DNA from 3 places in the Paenarthrobacter sp. NPDC091711 genome. Region 3 is predicted to be linked to each of the others. Evidence: riboswitches for the same ligand, from Rfam matches in the RefSeq annotation. Region 3 holds a riboswitch; each other region holds the start of a gene.
The links. Region 3 has a riboswitch for cyclic di-AMP ahead of ACIQH5_RS17695 (C40 family peptidase). Riboswitches for the same ligand answer to the same signal wherever they lie in the genome.

Region 1: another riboswitch for cyclic di-AMP. It lies ahead of ACIQH5_RS12740 (hypothetical protein); the one in region 3 lies ahead of ACIQH5_RS17695 (C40 family peptidase).
Region 2: another riboswitch for cyclic di-AMP. It lies ahead of ACIQH5_RS07335 (hypothetical protein); the one in region 3 lies ahead of ACIQH5_RS17695 (C40 family peptidase).

The regions. Positions count from the first base shown of each region.
Region 1 is NZ_JBIVTF010000007.1:105,816-109,327, reverse strand. Features, by position in the region: gene ACIQH5_RS12750 (response regulator transcription factor) at 1-24, shown strand, start outside; gene ACIQH5_RS12745 (ATP-binding protein) at 28-1,533, shown strand; cyclic di-AMP (ydaO/yuaA leader) riboswitch at 1,643-1,828, shown strand; gene ACIQH5_RS12740 (hypothetical protein) at 1,830-2,684, shown strand; gene ACIQH5_RS12735 (glycosyltransferase) at 2,875-3,512, shown strand, end outside.
Region 2 is NZ_JBIVTF010000003.1:324,123-327,634, reverse strand. Features, by position in the region: gene ACIQH5_RS07350 (DUF6480 family protein) at 14-277, shown strand; gene ACIQH5_RS07345 (ATP-dependent DNA ligase) at 339-1,409, opposite strand; gene ACIQH5_RS07340 (hypothetical protein) at 1,455-1,688, shown strand; cyclic di-AMP (ydaO/yuaA leader) riboswitch at 1,818-1,964, shown strand; gene ACIQH5_RS07335 (hypothetical protein) at 1,967-3,283, shown strand.
Region 3 is NZ_JBIVTF010000013.1:102,224-105,735, forward strand. Features, by position in the region: gene ACIQH5_RS17680 (DUF6457 domain-containing protein) at 1-20, opposite strand, end outside; gene ACIQH5_RS17685 (HNH endonuclease) at 63-563, opposite strand; gene ACIQH5_RS17690 (NlpC/P60 family protein) at 780-1,577, opposite strand; gene ACIQH5_RS17695 (C40 family peptidase) at 1,675-2,418, opposite strand; cyclic di-AMP (ydaO/yuaA leader) riboswitch at 2,423-2,591, opposite strand; gene ACIQH5_RS17700 (M23 family metallopeptidase) at 2,730-3,512, opposite strand, start outside.

The DNA.
Region 1 (3,512 bases), on a different contig from region 3:
TACGTCATCAAGCCAGCGGACTAGGCGTTGAGCACGCTTTCAGGAGTGGCCAGAAGCTCAGGAAACTCACAGCGCAGCTGGCTCAACCCGTCCACCTGGCATTTGCGCACCCGGCTGGTCCTGGTGGCAATGGCCCTGTTGGTCGCCATTTGTGGAGCCGTCGGCGTGGTCAGCTACGCGTCCATGGACATGGTTTTTAACAAGCAGCTCGACAGGCAATTGGAGCAGGCGTCCAGCCGCGCGAATGACTTCGGCAGGCCGCCGTCGAACTTTCCCACGAACCCCTCCGGAAGGCCTGACCCGCTGGAAGCGCGCGGCCAGGCCGCGGGTACGCTCAATGCGAGGATCGATGGATCAACCGTGAGAAGTTCCGGGCTGATCGACGCCCAAGGAAACCGCGTTTCACTCTCCGCAGCCGACGAGCAAGTCCTGTTGTCGCTCCCCAAGGACAACCTTCCCGTGGATCGGTCCCTGTCCAACGGCGATTACAGGCTGGTGGCAGTGGACACCAACGGCGACGTGATCGTGACAGGTTTGCCTCTGGCGGACAAGCAAAGCGCCGAGGCCTCCCTGGTGTGGACCATGGTGCTGGTTTCGTTGGGCGGATTGGTGCTGATCGGACTCGCGGGAACCGTGATTATCCGGCGGACCATGCGGCCGCTGGAGCAGCTCTCCGAGGTAGCCACCAAGGTTTCGCGCCTACCTCTCGACGCCGGTGAGGTGGCACTAGCGGTGCGCGTACCGGCGTCGGCCGCTCATCCCGGAACGGAAGTGGGCAGCGTCGGCCATGCTTTGAATCTGATGCTGAACAACGTCTCCAACGCACTGGAGGCACGGCAGGAAAGCGAAACCAAGGTGCGACAGTTCGTCGCTGATGCATCGCACGAACTCCGCACACCGCTCACCGCGATCCGTGGCTATACCGAGTTGCTGAGGATGACCGAGACTTTCACCGATGACGGCAGGAGGTCCTTGGCGCGTGTGCAAAGCCAATCCGAACGCATGACCACCCTGGTGGAGGATCTTCTGTTGTTGGCCAGGCTGGACGAGGGCCAGCCCGTGAAAGTCGAGGACGTGGACCTCACCCAGTTGGTGATCGAAACCGTCAGTGACGAAAAAGTGATGGCACCGGACCACATCTGGCAGCTCCAGCTCCCCGATGAACCTGTGACGGTCCGCGGCGATGCAGCGCAACTGCACCAGATGCTGGCCAATCTTCTGTCCAATGCGCGCAAACACACGGACCCCGGCACCACCGTGGTCACGGGCGTCATGCTCTCCGCTGATGGCAGCGCCGTGGTCACCGTGACGGACAATGGCCCGGGCATTCCGGACGATTTTCAGGGCCGCATATTCTCCCGGTTTGCCCGCGCTGACGCCGCAAGGTCAGGCTCCGAAGGCACCTCCGGACTCGGCTTGTCCATTGTGGATTCGATTGTTGCCGCCCATGGTGGCACCGTGGAAGTGACCTCACGGCCGGGCCGTACCGAGTTCGCCCTCCGGCTTCCCACCGTCGGCAGCGAACTCGCATAACGAATCCGGCAAGGCGACTCACCGGCGCCGTGATCTCTGTTACCTAAATGTGACTTCTCGGGAAACCTCCTGTACCGTCGAAAGGGTGGGTCGCCCCAAGCAGGCCCACATCCGGGATGCGCCGAGCTCTGCCACTTCCCGGAGTCCGTTCTTTCTCCGAGGCAGAGACGGGGGACCCAGAGTCTCCGGACCCAGGCATTTTGCCGGTCCTTGGGGTGAAGCCGCAGCGTGATGCGCGGCCGGATGACCTCATCCGAACCCGACAGCTAACTCCGCAGGCGCTGAGAGGTAATCACATGTCTGAATTTAACGATCAGTCGCGCCCTTCCGCGCGTCACCGCGACGAACACAACGCACCGTTGACCAAGTCGCAAGCTGTCCTCAAGAACGCCGCCCGCCAGGGCAAGTCCGGCCACCGCATGTCAGTTGTAGCCGGTGTCGTAGCGGCCGCACTGGGCGTTGCATCGCTCGGAACCGCCGCAAACGCCGCACTGACCCTCCCTGAGGCGAGCCGCGTTGCCGGGACCCAGGCCGCCGCGCAGGTCAGCACCAACAAGTCAGCTGAAATCGCCGCTTCCCTGGATGCTGCCGCCGCCAAGGGCGCAACCGACCGGGCTGCCGCGGACAAGGCAGCTGCTGAGAAGGCCGCCGCCGAGAAGGCTGCCGCTGACCAGGCAGCAGCCGCGCAGGCCGCTGCCGAGAAGGCAGCCGCTGACCAGGCCGCCGCCCAAGCGGCCGCTGAGAAGGCCGCCGCTGACGCTGCTGCCAAGCAAGCCGCCGACGCCGCTGCTGCCGCCGCCGCCGCGGAAGCTGCAGCTGCTGCTGCCGCCCCGAAAGCCGTGGACGACCCCGCTGCTGCCAAGGCGTACGCACTCAGCATCCTGGGCAACTACGGCTGGAGCGCAGCTGAGATGACTGCCTTGAACACCCTGTGGGAGAAGGAATCCAACTGGAAGACCACTGCCACGAACGCTTCGAGCGGCGCCTACGGAATCGTCCAGTCCCTGCCGGCCGGCAAGATGGCCTCAGCTGGTGCTGACTGGCAGACCAACTACCAGACCCAGATCAAGTGGGGCCTGAACTACATCAAGGAGCGCTACGGATCCCCGTCCGCCGCTCTGGGCTTCCACTTGGCCAACAACTGGTACTAAGCCAGACTGCTTGATTGCCGCGCCCGTTGCCGCCGTTCGCACCAGTACCCACTGGAGCGGATGGCGGGAACGGGCGCGGCTTTTGCCGTTTCACAGGTGCTCCCCCGGTTCACAGGCACGGCCCATGGTTCACAGTGGGGTCACAGCTTCCGCCTAAAGCACTCATATTCGGCGGCGCCATTCTGGAAGCATGACGCTTACAGATCCCCGGCCGGTACTCCACCAGCAGCTGCAGCGCTCCCCCGTGGACACACGCGCGCCGGTTCCCGTCCTGGACATCGCCATCCCCGTGTCCAATCAGGAAGCCCGCCTGGAAGAGCAGTTGCGCAGGCTCCACGGGCACCTCATGGACACGTTGCCGCACACCTTCCGGATCACTGTGGCGGATAACGCCAGCACGGACAGCACCCTGAGGATCGCCGAACGTCTGGCGAGGGAACTCCCGGAGATCAAGGTGGTCCATCTGGATCTAAGGGGCCGCGGAAACTCGCTCCGCCGGGTCTGGCTTTCCTCTCCGTCTCCCCTGCTTGCGTACGTGGACCTGGACTTGTCCCTCGACCTTTCGGCCGTGGCACCCCTTCTGGCCCCACTGATCTCCGGCCACTCGGACCTCGCCGTCGGCACGCGGCTGGCAAGAGGTTCGCAGGGGAGATTCAGCCACCGCCGTGACGTCGTTGCGCGCGCATACAATTTTCTGCTGCGCGTGCTCACCGGTGCACGCTTCTCCGATGCGGAGTGCGGCTTCAAGGCCATACGTGCCGATGTCGCCCATCAGTTGCTCCCCCACACCGGCGATGACGCATGGTTCTTTGATACCGAGCTCCTGAT
Region 2 (3,512 bases), on a different contig from region 3:
GAAAGGGCTGATCGTGACTGACAAAGACTCGAATGAAGAGACCCAGGGCTTCGGTGCCACGGGCGCCACAGGACCCTACGACACGACCTCTGATGCCGATAGCATCCACGACGATCCCGATATGCGCCAGGACGAAGACGAGGACCCCGCAGCTTCCGCCAACCCGGACCCGCTGGACGGCAACGTCACAGGGTTGGAGCCCGGCGGCGGAGTGCCTCCGGGCGAAACCCCGCCCGCGGAAGGCAGCATGAGCAGCGACCAAGGGCACGAGGAGTAACTCCGCTGCCAACCCGCTGTTACGTTGCTGGCCAGCGACGTAGCAGCGGGTTCGCAACGTTCTAGGCGTTGGGCAGCTTCAGGATCTCCCCGAGATCGTACGCAGCGGGCTCTTCCAACTGAGAGTACGTGCAGCTCTCAGGGGTCCTGTCCGGCCGCCACCTGCGGAACTGCGTGGTGTGCCGGAACCTGTCCCCCTCCATATAGTCGTACGCCACTTCGATCACGAGTTCGGGGCGAAGGGGTACGAAGGAGAAATCCTTGCCCCCGCTCCACCGGCTTTGGGCGCCGGGCATGCGCGAACCTCCGGCAGTCTCGTCCTGTTTGGCCCACTCACCCCACGGGTGCTCGCCGAGTTCAATCTGGTACGGCTCAAGCTCTGCCACCAAGGCCTCCCGCTTAGCCATGGGGAACGATGCCACCACTCCCACATGATGCAGGCGGCCGGTGTCATCGTGGAGGCCAAGCAGCATTGAGCCCACAACTTTCGCGGTCTTATGCCAGCGGAATCCCGCCACGACGCAATCCGCCGTGCGCTCGTGCTTCGTCTTGAACATCACGCGCTTGTTGGGCTGGTAGGCGCCATCGAGCGGCTTGGATAGCACGCCGTCCAGTCCCGCCCCTTCCAACTGCACGAACCACTCCTGCGCCCGTTCAAGATCGTTCACCGCAGGAGTCACATAGACAGGGGGCTCGGCTTTGGCGAGCGCGCGTTCCAGGATGCCACGGCGCTCGGAGAACGGTTTGGCCATCAGGTTCTCCTCGCCAAGGGCAAGGATGTCGAACGCAACCATGGACGCCGGAGTCTTCTCAGCGAGCATCCTCACCCGGCTGTCGGCGGGATGAATCCGCTGCTGAAGCACCTCGAATTCGAGCCGATTGCCCTCGATCAGGACGATCTCGCCGTCGAGCACGCATTTGTCCGGAAGGTTCTTTCGCAGCGCCTCAACCACTTCCGGGAAGTAGCGCGTCATCGGCTTCTCGTTGCGGCTTCCCAGAATGATCTCATCACCGTCTTTGAAGACGATGGTCCGGAATCCGTCCCACTTGGGCTCGTAATGCCCAACATCAGGGATGGTCGGAACAGATTTGGCGAGCATGGGCGAGACGGGTGGCATCACAGGCAGGTCCATAGACAATGTCTACCTGCCGGTGCAGCGCGAAGCTAGTGTTAGGCCATGGATATCTTGCTCGTGTTGGCGGCGGTACTTGGCGTCCCGGCCCTGGTGGCGGGACTTTGGTACTGGTCCTCACGGCACAACAACCGTGGGAACGTTCGTCGCGGAGCCACCGGCGGAATGCTGGGAGTGGCCGACGAAATCTTCCGTCCGGAAACACACCAGGCCGTGCAGATCCAGAAGATTCAGCATGAGTTGCCGGCTCCAGCACCGGCCCCGAAGCCTAAGTCATAGAACCCTGTCGCTTGGTCAGGCCTACCGCCCGTTACATTAATGTGACTTTACTTTCCAGCTCATGTACCGTCGTAAGGCGACCCATATCTCCGCTGGGCCGCTTCCGGATTGACGCCGAGCTCTGCCGCAATCCGGGATCCGCCAGACCCGCGGCAGAGGCGGGGGACCCAGAGTTCCCGGGCTTGGTATCCAAGTCCTTGGGGTGAAGCCGCTCAGGCGGCCGGACGGCCTCGTCCGAACCCGACAGCTAACCTCGAAGGCGTTGAGAGGCAACCACCATGTCCCCAACCATGGATCAGCCGCGCCGCCCCCACACTGAGGACGGGCGCACCAAGCCAACCGGACGCCGTCGGGCCCAACCCAGCGGATTCCTTGACAACACACCGGCGGATTCCGCCGATTCGCCGCAGAACCCGGCACGCCCCGAAAATTTGGAAGGCACAAGCACGACGCCGGAGCCCGCCAAGGCGGCCACGCCCACCATCGCGACCCCCGCAACACGTGCGGAACTTCGTGCGGCCGAACGTGAGCGCGCTGCTCAGGCTGTGATTGCGCCTGAGTCATCGGCAGCTCCGAAGTCCACCACACCGGGACCCCCTACTGCTGCCATTCCCATCGTGCCGCCGGGCATGAAAGCAGATTCGCGGGATGACAGCTCCCGGGAACCCGCAACGGCAGCTATTCCATTGGTGCAGCCTGCACCACAGGAACCCGTAACTGCGGCCATCCCCGTGGTCTCTGCCCTCGATGAAACCGCGAGCACGCCGGAACCCGCTGAGTCCCCGCGCGGCAAGTCCCCGGCGCAGGTTGCCGCTGCTGCAACAGCCTCGGCATCGCTGGCAAGCCGTAAGGATGCCCGGAAGCAGGCAGCTGCACCCACCAAGTCCGGCTTCGGCTCCACGTCCTCTATTAGTCGTGAACCACAAACCGTCCTGCGAAAAGCAGCCTCGGTCAAACACATGAGCCAGCGCATGGCCGTGGTCGCAGGCGCCTTTGGCCTGGTACTGACAGCCGGTGCTTTGGGACCGGCCCTTGATCTTCCGTTCTTCGGCCAGGAAACCCCTGCGCAGGAAGCCAGCGGGGGCCATGCTCGCAGCTCAGGTTCGGCGTCGCCCGGGCCCAAGGCTTCCTACACCACGGCGTCATCTCCATCAGCCTCGACGCCATCAGGGGCAAGTGCGACCTCGGAAGCCGGCCAGCCCGCGACGGTCGCCCAGGCACCCGAGGCAGTGCCGGCGTCGTCGGCTCCCACCCCTCAAGTTTCGCTCGCTGACCCGGTATGGGTTCCGTCAGCAGCGCCGTCCGCAGTCCCGTCTGTTCCCGGTGCGGCCACCCCCGCCCCCAGCCAGCCGGCACCCGCGCCGAGCGAGGTGCCCTCGGATACCATCACCACACCGCCTGCGCCGACACCAACCGTCACTCCCACGCCAACGCCGACCCCCACTGGCACTCCCACACCGACTCCGACGCCCACGGATACTGCAACGCCGACGTCCAAGCCGAAGCCGGGAAAGCCGACCGCCGCATCGGCACCGCAAACCAGTGAGTCGGCGCTTCAGGACATCCTGGATGCGGCACAGAAGGTCCTCGGTTGAGCACGCGCCTGCCCCGAACCTCCACCCACGTGGGGTGGCATAGCCGGTACTGCAGCAGCAGCCGGACTGCCACGTTCCGTCGGCGGATGGGACGCTGGAGTTGTCAGCGTTTGCGGCGCTCCTAAGGCAACGCCACATACCTTCAGAGCACTTACAAGAGGAGGCGGGCACCCGGCCGGGTGCTCGCCTCCTGGTGTTTAAGTCGGTAGTAATGTGGGCGAGCTTAGGG
Region 3 (3,512 bases):
ATCACGGCATTGAACTCCATCCGCCCAGATTACCCGGGCGTTCGGGGCTCAGCAGAAATCGATCAGGCAGCGGATTCCGGCAACAGGAACGGGTCCCAGTCCGGCGCAGGTTTCTCGAGTTCTTTGATCTGCCACATGGTTCCCTGGGGCACACCGGGTTTGAAACGGAGCTTCCAGCCCATCTCAGCCAGCGTGTGGTCGCTCTTGGCGTTGTTGCATTTCAAGCACGCCGCAACCAGGTTTTCCCAGGAATCCGCGCCGCCCCTGGACTTGGGGTGGACGTGGTCTATGGTGTGGGCTGTTTTCCCGCAATAGGCACAGCGGTGTCCGTCGCGGCGAAGAACTCCACGACGACTCACGGCGGTAATCCTGTTGTACCGGGGGCGGATGTAGCGGTTGAGAAGAATCACGGATGGACGTCCGAGAACTTCCTGTGGCCCGACGACAGGCTCGTCGCCTTCGGCCACTACGCTAGCTTTCCCCGTCAACACAAGGACCAGCGCCCGGCGGAATGTTATTACCGCCAGCGGTTCATATCCAGCATTCAGAACGAGTGTGCGCATGCACGTACCTCTTCACGGCCGCACCCGTCAGGGGCACGAGGGCCGGCTGCCCTCTGCTTGTACGGGCTGTGGATCGACACCATAAGGGTAAGCACTTATATGCCGTATCAACGAATTTTTCTGTCGTTTCGCTCACAGTGTCGGCAAGAATTCACGCGCGGTTAAAGCAGAACACCCCGCCGGCCGAAGCCTGCGGGGTGTTCAGAAGAGGGTGTATCAGCCGTTGACGCGGATGAAAACCGGGCCGGAGCCCACGTTGACGCTGAACAGTGCCGTGGTGGATCCGTTCCATCCACCGTGAACCGCCTGACCGTTGCCCACGTAGACAGCGATGTGGGCCTGTCCAGCCAAACCACCGTTGGCGTAGTAGGCGAGGTCGCCGGGCTGGGCTTCTGCTGCACTGACCGTGCGGCCCAAGGAGAGGTAGCCTGCAGGCCAGTCGTGGAAGTTGATGCCCACGGCTGCAAGGGAGTTGGTGACCAGCATGGTGCAGTCCTGGGTGACGCCGAGCTGGGCGTAAGCAGCTGCTGCGATGGCTGCGCCGAGTCCGCTGGAAGCGGCCGGAGCTGCCGGTGCAGGGGTTGCATTGCTGACAGCCACAGTAGCGTTGGCAGCCGGAGCGGCCTTGGCGGCAACCGCAGTTGCTTCCTTGGCTTCGACCTTTGCTTCAACCTTGGCCGGGGCTTCTTCCACCACTACGGGAGCAGGGGCTTCCACGGTGGTGACCACGGGGCGCTCGTAGGAGATGGCCACGGTGGAGTCCGCTGCGATGGTGGCCTGAACTACCGACTGAACGTCCAGAGTGGACGTGGAGGTCGACTCGCGGTCCACATTGGTGTCTGCAGCGTTGGCAGCGATGCCACTGGTCAGGACCAGGCCTGAAGCTGCGGCGATCACTGCTGCCTGGCGGCCAACGCCGCCGGCGTTGGAGCTGACAGCCTTGGCGATGACGGCAATCGAGCTGGTCTTAGGGGCCTCGGCGCGGTGCCGTGCAAGCTTGTTTGCACTGGTCATGATTTTCTCTTTTCGTATCCGAGTGCAGTTGGGGTGCACACGGGTAGTGGGTTGGCAGGCACTGTGGGCATGCCGGCCGACCCCGAACCGGATTGTTTTAGCGGAGGGTGTAGAACGAGGAAGTGCCGGTGGAAGCTACTGAGTGCAGCAGCGTTCCCTGACCGGGGTTCAAAGCGCTGATCATCATGCCGTTGCCGACGTAGATGCCCACGTGGGCTCCGCCGTTCTGCATGACGAGGTCGCCGGGAGAAGGAGTGCTGGTGGGGGTCATGGCCGTCCAGGCATTCACGCGGGGGATGCTGATGCCCGCCTGTGCGTAAACCCACTGGGTGAAGCCGGAGCAATCCCAACCGTTGGGCGTTGTGCCGCCCCAAACGTAGGGAGAACCGATTCCGGTGTAGGCGATGGCGGCCAAGCCGGAGGCAGCTGCGCTGGCAGCCGGGTCCTTGGCTTCGGAGGACTTCGCCGTCACGGCTTCAGACGCATCTTCGGTGGTGGCCGCTGCACGCTCAGTAACCTGGGCTGCGCGCTGGACTACCTTGGGGGCTTCCTTGGTGGCCACGGTGGGGCTCTCGAAGGAAACGGTGGCTGTTGGCTCTGCTGTGACCACTGCCGTAACAACCAGCTGTTGGGTGCTGGAGGCTTCGGTTTTGGAAACGTCGGCGTCTGCTGCGTGTGCGGGCAATCCGACAGTGAGGACGAGGCCTGAGGCTGCTGCGAGAACGGCGGCCTGGCGGCCCACAGTTCCGGCGTTGGAGGAAACAGCCTTGGAAAGCGTGTTCAACGGGTTCGTACGAACCGTTTGGGCGCGATGGCGCGCAGGGGTAGTGCGTGATGACACGTAGGTAGCCTCTCCCAATGCCTGCGAGGTGAGCTGTCGGATTCGGATGGGAGTCATCCGGCCGCTCTGCTTCCAAAGAAGTTTTGCGACTTAACCCCAAGGCCTTCTCTCGAAGACCAGAAGTGGTTCCCCCGCCCCTGCCAGACGATTTATGCGAACGGACCTTGAGCGGTGGCAGAGCTAGGCAATCCACTCAAGTGCACCGGCCCCCTAAAAAGCCGATGCGCTCTGTACGCTACAACAGTTGAACGCGAATGTCACATTCAGGTCACGGGGCGTCCCGCATATGCGAGAGGCGACCATCAGCTGGCTTAGAGCCAGCCCATGGGGTCTACTACTTCTCCGTTGACCTGGACCTCGAAGTGGAGGTGGCAGCCGGTGGAAGCGCCCGTGGTGCCGCTCAGCGCGACGGTATCGCCACGGTTGACGGTCTGGCCCACCTGGACGGTGAATGACGACAGGTGGTTGTACGTGGTTTCGAGGCCGTTGCCGTGGTCAATGACCACGCGGTTGCCTCCGCCGTACTCGTGCCATCCAGCGAAGGTGACCTTGCCGGTGGCTGCTGCGTGCACAGCGGTGCCGCACTGGGCTACGAAGTCCTGGCCCCGGTGGAAATCGCCGGCGCCGCCCGTGAGGGGGCTGACACGGTAGCCGAAGGGGGATGCCGTGGCGAGCGAATCAAGCGGGCTGGCCATGGTGCCAACGGATGAGGCGCGCTGGATGCTTCCGGCCGACTGGGCGCTGAGCAGTTGCTTCAGCTTCCCATCGGGGTCAGCTGCAGTGGCGACGGCGGCGCGGCTGAAGTCGATCTTGGCCGAAGCGGCGGCGGAGACCTCCGGCTGGCTGCCGGCGGGGGCTGCGACGGCAAGGGCGGATTCGGTCTGGCCTGATTCCGAGGTGGCCATGACCGGGCTGGTGGCCGGCAGTCCGACAGTCAGGGCGAGTCCGGTGGCGGCAAGCGCAACACCGGCCTTCTGCCCGACGCCGCTGGCAGCGGCGAAGTCGGCAACCTGGCGCAAGGGGCTCTTACGGCGGCGCACCTGACGCTCGGTGTCGCGGGGCCGGATCTCCGTTACGACGGTGGCTGGCCGCAG